One region of the Arthrobacter sp. P1_A5 genome, then DNA from elsewhere that is predicted to be linked to it. Evidence: riboswitches for the same ligand, from Rfam matches in the RefSeq annotation. Region 1 holds a riboswitch; each other region holds the start of a gene.

Region 1 (3,868 bases):
GTGATCCATAAGGAACACTGGAGCATCCAGATGCGCACCGGGATCCCCTGGTTCATCCCGCCACCCCATCTCGACCCCGCCCGGACACCCCGACGGAACACCTACTTCCGCCCCGACCAGTAGCGCCCAGTTATTTAGGTGCTCGTTATGTAGGTGCCCGCTTTCGGCCATGACGGCCTTGTGCGAGCCATGCGGTGAGGACTCGTTGGGGTTCTTGGGGATGCTGGCCCCGGGAACCGGGCCAGCCCGCCCAATCCCGGGAGGCTTCAGAGGAACGACGTTAGAGGAACTCGGCCCGGCCTTCCATTGCCGAGGACGCCAGTGCGTGTTCCCGCCGCGGGATCCTGCCGGCCGCTTTCGCTAGCCTGCCGGCGATGACGGCATGTTTGAAGGCCTCGCCCATGAGCACCGGATTCTGCGCACGGGTCACCGCCGTAGCCAACAGCACAGCGTCGCAGCCGAGTTCCATCGCCAGGGCAGCGTCCGAGGCCGTGCCGATCCCGGCATCCAGCACCACGGGCACGGACGCGCGCGAGACGATCAGCTCGATGTTGTGCGGGTTCAGGATGCCCAGTCCGGTGCCGATCGGGGCGCCCAGCGGCATCACGGCCGTCGCGCCGAGGTTTTCGAGCCGGAGGGCAAGCACGGGGTCGTCGTTCGTGTAGGCGAAGACCTTGAAGCCTCGGGCCACGAGCTGTTCGGTTGCGTCCACGAGTTCGACGGCGTCCGGCAGCAGTGTGTGCTCGTCGGCAATGACTTCGAGCTTGACCCAGTCCGTTTCCAGGGCCTCCCGCGCCAGTTCGGCGGTGAGGACGGCGTCCTTGGCGGTGAAGCAGCCTGCCGTGTTCGGCAGCACCCGGATCTGATGGTCCTCGAGCAGCTGGAACAGCGAGCCCGTCTCCGCTGGCGAATAGCGGCGCATCGCCACCGTGGTCAGCTCCGTCCCGGACGCCACCAGCGCCGCCCCGAGCCCGTCCAGGCTCGGGGCACCGCCGGTTCCCATGATGAGGCGGGAGCCGAGCCTTACGCCGTCGACCACGAACGGATCGGCCACCGCACCTGTCATGGGGACGGCCTGTGTTCCTGCGAATGTCGTCTCGTTCATGCTGGTCATCCTCCCTGGACTGCCGTGACGAGTTCGACGTCGTCGCCGTCGGCGAGCGCCGTGGCGTGCCACTGGCTGCGCGGCACCACTTCGGCGTTGCGGGCGACGGCGACACCGAGCTTCCGCCCGTCGGCGGCGCGGCCGTCGGGGCCGATGCTCCGGCCCGTAAGCTGGGTGACGAGTGTGGAGACGGAGGCGCCGTCGGCGACGCTCTGCTCCGTTCCGTTAAGTCGGATGTTCATGCTGCTTCCTTCTTGGGGCTGTCCCCGGACGTAACCGGGATGCGGGAAAAACGGTCCGGGCGGAACCCGCCCCAGCGCGGGTCCGGCGTGAAGTCCATGAGTTGCCGGCACACGGCGGCGGCGGCGGGGGTCAGCAGGACGCCGTGCCGGAAGAATCCTGTGGCGATGATGAGTCCCGGGACGTCCCCGCCGTCCGCTCGTGCGACCCGCCCCAGCAGCGGGGCATTGTCCGGAGTGCCGGGCCGCGCCCGCGCCGTGGCTTCTAAAAGCTCCAGCTCGGCGACCGCAGGCACCAGCTGCTGGGCATCCCGCAGCAGCTGGTAAATACCGCCGGCGGAAACCGCGTGCGGATCCGACGGTCCATCCTCCCGCTGGGTGGCCCCGATCACCACTGTGCCGTCCTGACGGGGGACGATGTACACCGGGATGCCGCGCACCATGCCCCGCACGGTGGCCGTGAGCAGCGGCTGCAGATGCGGAGGCACGCGAAGCCGGAGGATGTCGCCGTAGACGGGCCGCAGCGGCAGCGCCAGCCCGGCCGGAAGCTCCTCGAGCGCGGCGGCGCCGAGCCCGTTGGCCACCACGGTCTCCGCAGCCCGCACGGAACCGCCGCCGGCCAACCGCACACCCGCCACCTGTCCGTCCTGCCACAGCAGGCCCGCCGCGCGCCGCCGGACGAAGTTGCCGCCTTCCGCTCCGAGTACGCCGGCGAGCCGGGTGATCAGCAGGCGGGGGTCCACCTGGTGGTCGGCCGGGATGTCGAAGGCACACGAGATGCCGGGACTCAGCAGGGGCTCCCGGGTGCGTGCCTCGCGCACTGTCAGTGGCTCCACGGCCAGGCCGCTTGCCTGCTGGACTTCCCTCAAGTCCGCGAGYGCGCGCCGGTCGGCCGCGTCGGCCCCCACTGCCAGGGTCGGCGTCGTTAAGTAGCCGGTACCCGCCGGGGAATCCCCGCCGGCGGCACCGGCGTCGAGAGCCGCAGCGAATCCTGGCCACAACCGGGAGGCCTCAAGCATCAGTTCCAGGAGCTGTTCCTCCTGGTAGTGCAGTTCACTCACGGGGGCCAGCATGCCGGCGGCGGCCCAGCTGGCTCCGCTGCCGGGAGCATCATCGATCAGGACCACGGATCGGCCCGAGCGCATGGCCTCGAACGCGATGCCATGGCCGATCACCCCGCCACCGATCACGGCCACGTCGGCACTCGTATCCCCCGCGATGATTCCCTCTGCGGTACCGGGCCCTGTGTCACAAACCTGGGCGGCGGCGTCATTTGCGGCTCCGGCTGCACGGCCTGCTCGTGTGCCCATGAAAAATTCCTTCCCTACGCCGGTACTAGCCGGATCAGGTCAAGCGGTCGGCTCTGACGCCCTCTCAGCCGGGCAGCGGCGATATGGCTGCTGCGGGCTCCCGCGGTATGCGCCCAGTTTAGAGGAACTAGGCTGGTCCCATGAGCCAGGACCCTCTCCACACCACCGCCCGCCTCTATCTCTGCACCGACGCCCGCAGGGACCGCGGCGACTTCGCGGACTTCGTGGACGCCGCCTTCGCCGGCGGCGTGGACATCATCCAGTTGCGCGACAAGTCGCTCGAGGCCTCCGAGGAGCTGGAACTGCTGGAGGTCCTGCACACCGCGGCGCAGCGCCACGGGCGGCTGTGGGCCGTCAATGACCGGGCGGACATCGCCTCCCTGTCCGGAGCTCCGGTGTTCCATGTCGGCCAGAAGGACATTTCGCTCGACGCCGCCCGCGGCTTTCTCGGCAAGGATGCCGTGATCGGCCTGTCCACCCACAGCCCGAAGCAGGTGGACGCCGCCATCGCTGCCGCGCCCGGCCGCAGAGGGCTCGATTATTTCTGTGTGGGCCCCGTGTGGGCGACGCCCACCAAGCCCGGACGCGCCGCCGTCGGCCTCGATCTGGTGCGCTACGCCGCCCAGGCGATCGGCGGGGCGGACGCGGAGGGAACCGGCAGGGTCAACGAAAGCGTGCTGCCGTGGTTTGCGATCGGCGGGATCGACCTCAGTAACGTGGAGCAGGTAGTCGATGCCGGTGCCCGGCGGATCGTCGTGGTCCGGGCGATTACCGATGCCGCTGATCCGGCCCACGCCGCCGGAGCCTTGCTGGCGGCGTTGGACGCCGCCGCATCCTAAGCAGGTCCCCAGCCCGTAATGCCGGCCGGCACTGAAACTATCCGGCGAGACCCAGCTCCGTCATCCGGCGCGCGTGATTCGCTGCGAGTTCGGCCGCCAGGCCGTTGACCAGCGCCCGGGCGCCGGCGTCGTCCAGCCCCGACAGTCCGCCGAGGAACGCGTGCTCAGCGCTGACACGCTGGGCGTGGTTCAGTACCTCCCCCAGCAGGCGCCTGGCCCACAACGCCAGGCGCGACGCCAGCCGGGGGTCATCGGCCAGGGCCGCCTTGAGGCGCGCCTGCAGCACGGCCGTGGACTCACCGGTGGAGCGGACCTGTCCGATTAACTTACGGGTCGCGGCGTCGACGTACCGGCCTACGACGCCGTAAAAGTCCG
Region 2 (3,868 bases), on a different contig from region 1:
AGCCGAAGGGGACCGGGCCATCCGCTCCTACATCGCCGAAGTCAGCCGGCACCAGCACGCCCGGGCCTCCTAGGAAGCTGCGCGTCCTCCCACCGAGGGCTGCGGCAGGTAGACCTTGCCGCCCGAGGCGCGGAACTCGTTGCTCTTCGCCCGCATTCCGGCCGCCATCTGCGCCAGGGCCGCCTGCGAATCAGCTGAACCGTATTCGTCCCGGATGTCCTGGCTGATCCGCATGGAGCAGAACTTCGGACCGCACATCGAGCAGAAGTGGGCTGTCTTGGCCGGCTCCGCGGGAAGCGTCTCATCGTGGAAAGCCTCGGCCGTGACCGGGTCCAGGGACAGCGCGAACTGGTCCCGCCAGCGGAACTCGAACCTTGCCTTGGACAGGGCATCGTCGCGTTCGTGCGCGCCGGGGTGGCCCTTGGCGAGGTCCGCGGCATGGGCCGCGATCTTGTAAGTGATCACGCCCGTCTTCACATCGTCCTTGTTCGGCAGCCCGAGGTGTTCCTTGGGCGTGACGTAGCAGAGCATCGCGGTGCCATAGCGGGCGATCTCGGTGGCGCCGATCGCCGAGGTGATGTGGTCATAGCCCGGTGYTATGTCCGTGACGAGCGGCCCGAGTGTGTAAAACGGGGCGCCCTTGCAGAGTTCCTGCTGGCGCTCCACGTTTTCCCGGACGAGGTGGAAGGGCACGTGCCCGGGGCCCTCCACCATGACCTGCACGTCGAAGTCCCAGGCCCGCTGCGTGAGCTCGGCCAGGGTGTCCAGYTCGGCGAACTGTGCCGCGTCGTTGGCATCCGCCGTCGCGCCGGGCCGCAGCCCGTCGCCCAGGGAAAAGGCGACGTCGTAGCGYGCGAAGATCTCGCACAGCTCGTCGAAGTGGGTGTASAGGAAGTTYTCCYGRTGGTGCGCCAGGCACCAGCCGGCCATGATGGAACCGCCGCGGGACACGATGCCGGTGACCCGGTTGGCCGTCAGCGGCACATACCGCAGCAGCACGCCGGCGTGGATGGTCATGTAGTCCACGCCCTGCTCGCACTGTTCGATCACGGTGTCCCGGAAGATCTCCCAGGTCAGGGCGTTCGCCTCACCGTTGACCTTCTCCAGTGCCTGGTAGATCGGGACCGTTCCGATGGGGACGGGGGAGTTGCGGATGATCCACTCGCGCGTGGTGTGGATGTCGTCCCCGGTGGAGAGGTCCATGACGGTGTCCGCGCCCCACTGCGTGGCCCACTGGAGTTTGTCGACCTCCTCGGCGATGGAGCTGGTCACGGCGGAGTTCCCGATATTGGCGTTGATTTTCACCAGGAACGCCTTGCCGATGATCATCGGCTCGGATTCGGGATGGTTGACGTTGTTGGGAATGATCGCGCGGCCCGCGGCCACCTCGCTGCGCACCAGCTCCACATCGCAGTTCTCGCGCAGCGCGACGAACCGCATTTCCTGGGTGATGACACCGTCCCGGGCGTAGCGCATCTGCGTGACGGTCCTGCCCTCAACGGCCCGGCGCGGCACCGGCCGGCCGCCCCGCCACTCGGYCGACGCGGCACCGCGGCGCACCGCCGATTTGCCGTCGTCGAGCAGCTCGCGTTCGCGGCCGGCGTAGGGTTCGGTGTCCGCCCTGTCCTCAATCCAGGGGGTGCGGAACGGCTCCAGCCCGCGGACCGGATCGCTGCCCGGGCCGGCAGTGCGGTAGACCCGGAACGGCGGGTTCCGGACGCCGCCCGGGGAGGGTTCCAGGGCGATCTCGGTCACCGGCACGCGGATGCCGTGCTCCGGGTCCGTGCTGAAGGCCAGCGAGTGGGACTTCAGCGACTGTGTGGGGGCCAGAGGCTGGCTTGCGRCAGACCCGTGCTGGGCTGGCCCAGTGGGGGCTGACTCATTGTGGGCAGGGCTGTGCTGTGTCACTTGGGAGTTCACGGAATACTCACTTCCTTCGCCGGCATTACCCGGACAGGTTCAACGGTCGCGGGCTGCGTCAGCCCGATCTCAGCCCCTGCAGGGGCACCCGTGTGGTCGTAGACGAAGCTACCACGCACCTCCGGCCGGCCGTCGAGTGTGACGCGGACGGCGGAGCCAGAGGGCTAGGCTTTAGGCCATGACCAGCATCATCGAGTTCAGCGGGCCCATCCTCACGGCGGCGGACCAGGTCCGCTACGGGTTGTGGTCGGTAGATGGCCGGCTGACCTTTCGCCGGCCCGCGGCCGCGCCGGAGCTCGTGCTGGACGGCTGGGTCATGCCCGGCCTCGTGGACGCACACTGCCACATCGGCCTGGGCCCGGGCGGGGACGTTACCGAGGACACCGCGGAATCCCAGGCCCTGGCGGACCGCAACGCCGGGACGCTCCTGGTCCGCGACGCCGGCGCCGTCCACGACACACGCTGGCTCCAGCAACGCGTGGACCTTCCCCGAATCATCCGCTCGGGCCGGCACCTCGCGAGGACCCGGCGCTACCTGCCGGGCCTGGCCGTCGAGGTCGAGCCGGAGGATCTCGTCGAGGCCGTGCGGAAGCAGGCCCGCGCGGGCGACGGCTGGGTCAAGCTCGTGGGGGACTGGATCGACCGCGACGCCGGCGATCTCGCCGCCAGTTTTCCCGCCCGGACGGTCAAGGACGCCGTCCGGGCCGCCCACGATGAGGGGGCCCGCGTCACCGCACACTGCTTCGCCGAAGACACCCTCGATGACATGCTCGACGCCGGGATCGACTGCATCGAGCACGCCACCGGGCTGCTGCCGCGGCACCTGCCGCGCTTCCTCGAACAGGGTGTTCCGATCGTGCCCACCCTGATCAACATCGCCACGTTCCCGGACATCGCCGCCCGGGCGGCCGCCAAGTTCCCCCGCTACGCAGCCCACATGCGCTCGCTGTGGGAGCGCCGGGCGGAGCGGATCCTCGAAGCCCACGAGGCCGGGCTGGCGATCTATGCCGGTACCGACGCCGGCAGCGTGATCAGCCATGGCAGGATCGTGGACGAGATCCAGGCCCTGCACGCCGCCGGCCTTTCCGCCGCTGCCGCCCTCAACGCCGCGAGCTGGTCCGCGCGGACCTGGCTCGGCGCGGAGTCCATCGGTGAAGGGGCAAGCGCTGATGTCCTCGTCACGGCCGAAGATCCGCGGAGCAATCCGGCCACGCTCCGCCGGATCCGGCATATCGTGCTGCGTGGGCTGCCGGTAGACCGGGAGCCAAGCGGCCATGAGGAATAAATTGAAGCTTCAAGTAATTTAGTTTTATAGAGTCGCCGAAGGCCGGCGGCTAACAAATCCACGGAGCGTTGCCATGATCGCAGAAGCCAGCACCCAGGACCTCCTTCCTGCCGAACTCACCATGGGCACCGTGATGCTCAAGGTCGGCGACATGAAGCTCATGACCGACTACTACCAGCGCGCCCTCGGCCTGGAGACTGTGGCCGAACAGGACGGCGGGCTCTACCTTGGGCGCCAGCAGAAGCCGCTGGTGCATCTGGCGCCTGCCCCGGACCTGTTTCTACCTTCCCGCGGCGAGGCCGGGCTCTTCCACACCGCCCTCCTCTTCGAGGACCAGCACTCCCTGGCGGCCACCATCGCCACCGCGGCCCAGTACGAGCCCCAGTCCTTCACCGGCAGCGCGGACCACCTCGTCAGCGAGGCGTTCTACTTCAACGACCCCGAAGGCAACGGCATCGAGCTGTACTGGGACCGGCCGCGGGCGGCGTGGTCCTGGGAGGGCAAGAACGTCGTCATGGACAGTCTCGCCCTGCCGCCGCAGCGCTACCTGCAGCAATACCTGACCGAGGAGTCCGTGGCCAGCCAGCGCCAGGCCGCCGCCGGCGTCGGGCACGTCCACCTGCAGGTCGGCGACGTCCAGTCGGCGCATGAGTTCTATGTCGG
Region 3 (3,868 bases), on a different contig from region 1:
CGGGACACCGCGAGCGCGTCGGCCGTGAGCAGAGTCTGTCCCGCGCCCCGCGCCGGTGTCCGCATCCGCGTCGCCGGGACGTAGCCCGGCACCCAGACGCCCGCACCGATGAGCATGTCCCGCGCCTCGGCCAGGACCCGGTCCGGCGGTCCGTCAATCAAGACCGCCGAGTCCGTGGCGGACCCTGGCTGCAGCACGACGATCCTGTCCACCAGGTCTTTCCAGACCCCCACCCGGTGCTCCACGACCACCAGCGTGGCGCCAGTCTTGTCCAGGCAGCGGCCGACGGCGTCGCGGACCTCCAGGACGCCCGCGGGGTCGAGGTTGGCGGTCGGCTCGTCGAGCAGCAGCAGCCCTGGCCGCATCGCGAGGATCCCGGCGAGCGCCAGCCGTTGCTTTTGTCCGCCGGAGAGGGCCGCCGTCGGGTGGTCCAGCGGCAGCTGTCCCAGCCCGACGTCGTCGAGGGCCTCGCGCACGCGCGGCCAGATCTCCGCCGCCGGGACGGCGAGGTTCTCCGCCCCGAAGGCGACGTCGTCGCCGAGGCGGGAGAGCACCACCTGCGTTTCCGGGTCCTGCTGCACCAGCCCGGCGCGGCCGCGCTGCGCCCGTGGCGCGGCGCCGTCGATCAGGAGGCTGCCGGTCTCGTCTGTGTTCTCGGCGTCGCCGGGGTCGCCGGGGTCACCGGGGTCACCGGAGGCGCCGGACGCGCCGTCGCCCAGCACGCCGGCCAGGGCGTGGAGCAGCGTCGACTTGCCGGCGCCGGAGGGCCCCAGCAGGAGCACGCGCTCCCCCGGCTGGATGTCCAGGTCAAGGCCGCTGACCGCGGGTCTGGTCCGTCCGGCATGCCGCCAGCCCCAGCCGCGGGCCGTGACGGCGGCCGGCCGGACGCCCGGTGAAGATCTCATGATTCTCTGCAGGATTCAGCGACGGGGCTCAGGAAAAGACGGGCTCCGTGGCGGCCTTGCGGGAGGCAAAGGAGCCCAGCACTCCGGTCTTCGCCAGGCCGCGGGTGGCGAGCCAGGCCAGTCCGCCGGCAATCACTGCGCCGGAGATCGTGGTGAAGACGATGTAGGCGAGCTTGTCGCCGGCTTCGTAGGCGATGTTCCAGCCCCACGGCAGGAAGGAATCGTTCAGGCCGCAGAAGAGGCCCGCGCCGGCGCCGGCCAGCACGGAGACGGGCAGGTTGAACTTCTTGTAGAGGAAGGCCGCGAAGACCAGTTCGGCGCCGAGGCCCTGCAGGATGCCGGAGATCAGCACCGTGGTGCCGTACTGCGAACCCATGATGAGCTCGCCGGTGGCCGCGACGGTTTCGCAGAAGAGCGCGGCGCCCGGCTTGCGGATGATGAGCATGCCCAGCACCGCCGGGATCATCCAGCCGCCGGCGTAGAGTCCGCTCAACGGCGGGTAGACCGCGTTGACCGGAGTCGAGATCAGGTTCGCGCCCTGGGACCAGGCCCAGAAAATGACGCCGCCGGCAACAGCGATCAACGCGGCCACCACAATGTCCACCACCCGCCAGCTGTAGTTGCGCCGGGCGGATGAACGGCTGGCGGAACCATGCTGTGCTGAAATATCTGTCATGTCGTCCTCCTGAGGAACAGGAGGGGAGGGTGCGCCGGCCGGTCTCGGCTTCCGCCGCCCTCCGCGCACCCTGAGAACTCGACTCCCTTGCGCCGGTACTAACCGGATCAGGTTCGAGGGTCTGCGGCTGTCCGCACTCTCAGCGCCCACCAAAGGTTTCCCCGGATTGTTCCGGCGATGCCCGACGGCGGCGCTCCCCTGTCGTAATTATTTTCGCCCTTGTGGGCTGGCTTAGTTTACACCCGGACGGCCGGGTTTTCAGTGGTGTGCCGTCACAATCGCGGAGCGGACGGCGGCAGTCCCGGCGGCCCGGAAAACCTTCTTGGTAGAGTCGTCGTGCCGGACCCCCGGACCCGCCAGCGGGCGGCCTCGTCACCCACCGGAAAGCTGGAATATTTTGTCGCACACACCGGTCACCCAAGATCCCTCCGGGGAATACGATCCCGACTCCAGCGAGCCGCAGCCGCAGGGTTCCCTGGCGGCGCTCATCGGCCGCGTGCTGGCCGAGATAGAGGCGCTCCAGTTCGCGTCGTTCAGCAAGGATGACGCCCTGGACCTCGGGCTCCTCCTTGTCGAGCTGGGCAGGCAACGCTCGCTGCCCATCGCCGTCGACATCACCAAAGGCCAGCAGGTGCTCTTCCACGCCGCACTGGACGGCGCCACACCGGACAATGAGCGCTGGATCAACGCCAAGAAGCGCACCGCCATGCGGTACGAGGTCCCGTCCCTGCTGGTTGGCCTCCGGGCCCGCGCCGCCGGCGGAAGGATCGAGGACAACGCCTGGTGGGATCAGTCGGAGTTCGCCGCCCACGGCGGGGCGTTCCCCATTTACGTGCGCGGCACGGGCGCCGTCGCCGTCGTCACCGTCTCCGGCCTGCCCCAGAAGGCGGATCACGAACTCGTGGTCGAGGCCCTGCGGATGGTCCTCACCCCGGAACGCTAGGCTAGGGGAAAACCGTTCCCGTCCCAAGGAGACCGAAGAATGAACATCCTCATCAAGCTGCTCGGCACCGGCGTCAGCCTCCTGGCCGGCTTTGCCGGCACCAAGCTGGTGGACACCTTGTGGGAAAAGTCCACGGGCAACAAGCCGCCCAAGGGCCAGGAGGACGACGTCCCCACCACCCTGCGCTCGGCCCTGACGTTCGCCCTGATCTCCGCATCGGTCAGCGCCATCATCCAGGTGCTCGCCAACCGCGGCACCCAGCGCGCGATCACCCGCTTCGCCAAGACCCAGGACGTCGTCTGACCCGACCTGCCGCGGCGCCCGCCGCGGCAGTCGAAGGCCCCGGCCGCGTCCGTCGACGTGCCGGCCGGGTCCGCCGGGCCCAGTCGGGGGCTCAGCGGTCGTCGCCGTCCGCTCCGTGCGTGGCCGCCTGCTGGGCGGCCTTCTGGACTACCGCCTCGAGTTCGTCGGAGCTCAGCAGCTCCGGGTGCAGGTGCTTGGTCCGGTAGCCGGCCCGGCCCACCATGTGGGCGGACACGGGGACGGTGAGCAGCTGGAAGAGCCAGGCCACCAGCAGGACGGGCCACACCGACCAGGTGCGCATCTGCAGGCCGAGGGCCGCCAGCAGCAGGAACAGGCCGAGGACCTGCGGTTTGGTGGCCGCGTGCATTCTGCTCATGAGGTCCGGGAAGCGCAGCAGCCCGATGGCGGCCGCGAGGGACATCAGGGCTCCGGTCACCATGAACACGGCGGAGACGGCGTCGATCACTGTGTCAGGATTCACGGACGCCCTCCCGCCTGTCGGCCACGAACCGGGCCACGGTGACCGAGCCGACGAAGCCGATCAGGGAAATCGCAACGAGCAGCATCAGGTTGTTCAGGTGCCGGTTGGCGGCCATGTCGATGCACAGGGCCGCGCCGAAGATGGCCAGCAGCACGTCGGCGGCCAGAACCCGGTCCAGCAGCGAGGGCCCCCGCGCGATCCGGACGATCGCCCCCGCGGCGGCCAGGGACAGGACGACGGCGGTCACCGTCAGGACGGTCTGCATCATGCGGCGGTCTCCAGCGTCAGGGCGGAAAGTTCGGCTTTGGTCCCCATGATCCGGATCAGCCCGGCCTCGGTGTCCCGGACCTCTTTGCGCAGCTTGGCCGCGTCCTCGGCATTGCGGACGTTGATGCCGTGGATGTAGAGCGTGGACGTCGACCTGTCCACCTCCACCACGAGGGACCCTGGAATCAGCGAGATCACGTGCCCGGTGGCCGTGACCAGGAGGTCCGAATGGCTGCGGAGCGGCACGGCTACGACCGCGCTGACCACGTTGGGGCCGCGGACCACGGCCAGGT

The links. A riboswitch is a leader RNA that binds a small molecule or an ion and turns the genes downstream of it on or off. The one in region 1 is predicted to bind thiamine pyrophosphate.
Region 2: it holds a riboswitch for thiamine pyrophosphate, as region 1 does, so the genes downstream of both, thiC (phosphomethylpyrimidine synthase ThiC) here and thiO (glycine oxidase ThiO) in region 1, are expected to answer to the same signal.
Region 3: it holds a riboswitch for thiamine pyrophosphate, as region 1 does, so the genes downstream of both, AC1D1S_RS01810 (ECF transporter S component) here and thiO (glycine oxidase ThiO) in region 1, are expected to answer to the same signal.

Annotation. Positions count from the first base shown of each region.
Region 1 covers NZ_JBFTZL010000138.1:3,816-7,683, reverse strand. The annotation lists gene AC1D1S_RS15870 (DUF222 domain-containing protein) at 1-123, shown strand, start outside; gene AC1D1S_RS15865 (thiazole synthase) at 281-1,105, opposite strand; gene thiS (sulfur carrier protein ThiS) at 1,111-1,347, opposite strand; gene thiO (glycine oxidase ThiO) at 1,344-2,654, opposite strand; TPP riboswitch at 2,648-2,768, opposite strand; gene thiE (thiamine phosphate synthase) at 2,795-3,493, shown strand; gene AC1D1S_RS15845 (ferritin-like fold-containing protein) at 3,531-3,868, opposite strand, start outside.
Region 2 covers NZ_JBFTZL010000156.1:4,629-8,496, reverse strand. The annotation lists partial or broken gene AC1D1S_RS16680 (alpha/beta hydrolase) at 1-73, shown strand, start outside; gene thiC (phosphomethylpyrimidine synthase ThiC) at 70-1,920, opposite strand; TPP riboswitch at 1,915-2,022, opposite strand; gene AC1D1S_RS16670 (amidohydrolase family protein) at 2,099-3,205, shown strand; gene AC1D1S_RS16665 (VOC family protein) at 3,279-3,868, shown strand, end outside.
Region 3 covers NZ_JBFTZL010000003.1:56,074-59,941, forward strand. The annotation lists gene AC1D1S_RS01805 (ABC transporter ATP-binding protein) at 1-905, opposite strand, end outside; gene AC1D1S_RS01810 (ECF transporter S component) at 934-1,581, opposite strand; TPP riboswitch at 1,648-1,791, opposite strand; gene AC1D1S_RS01815 (heme-degrading domain-containing protein) at 1,979-2,524, shown strand; gene AC1D1S_RS01820 (DUF4235 domain-containing protein) at 2,564-2,827, shown strand; gene mnhG (monovalent cation/H(+) antiporter subunit G) at 2,919-3,266, opposite strand; gene AC1D1S_RS01830 (MrpF/PhaF family protein) at 3,298-3,576, opposite strand; gene AC1D1S_RS01835 (Na+/H+ antiporter subunit E) at 3,573-3,868, opposite strand, start outside.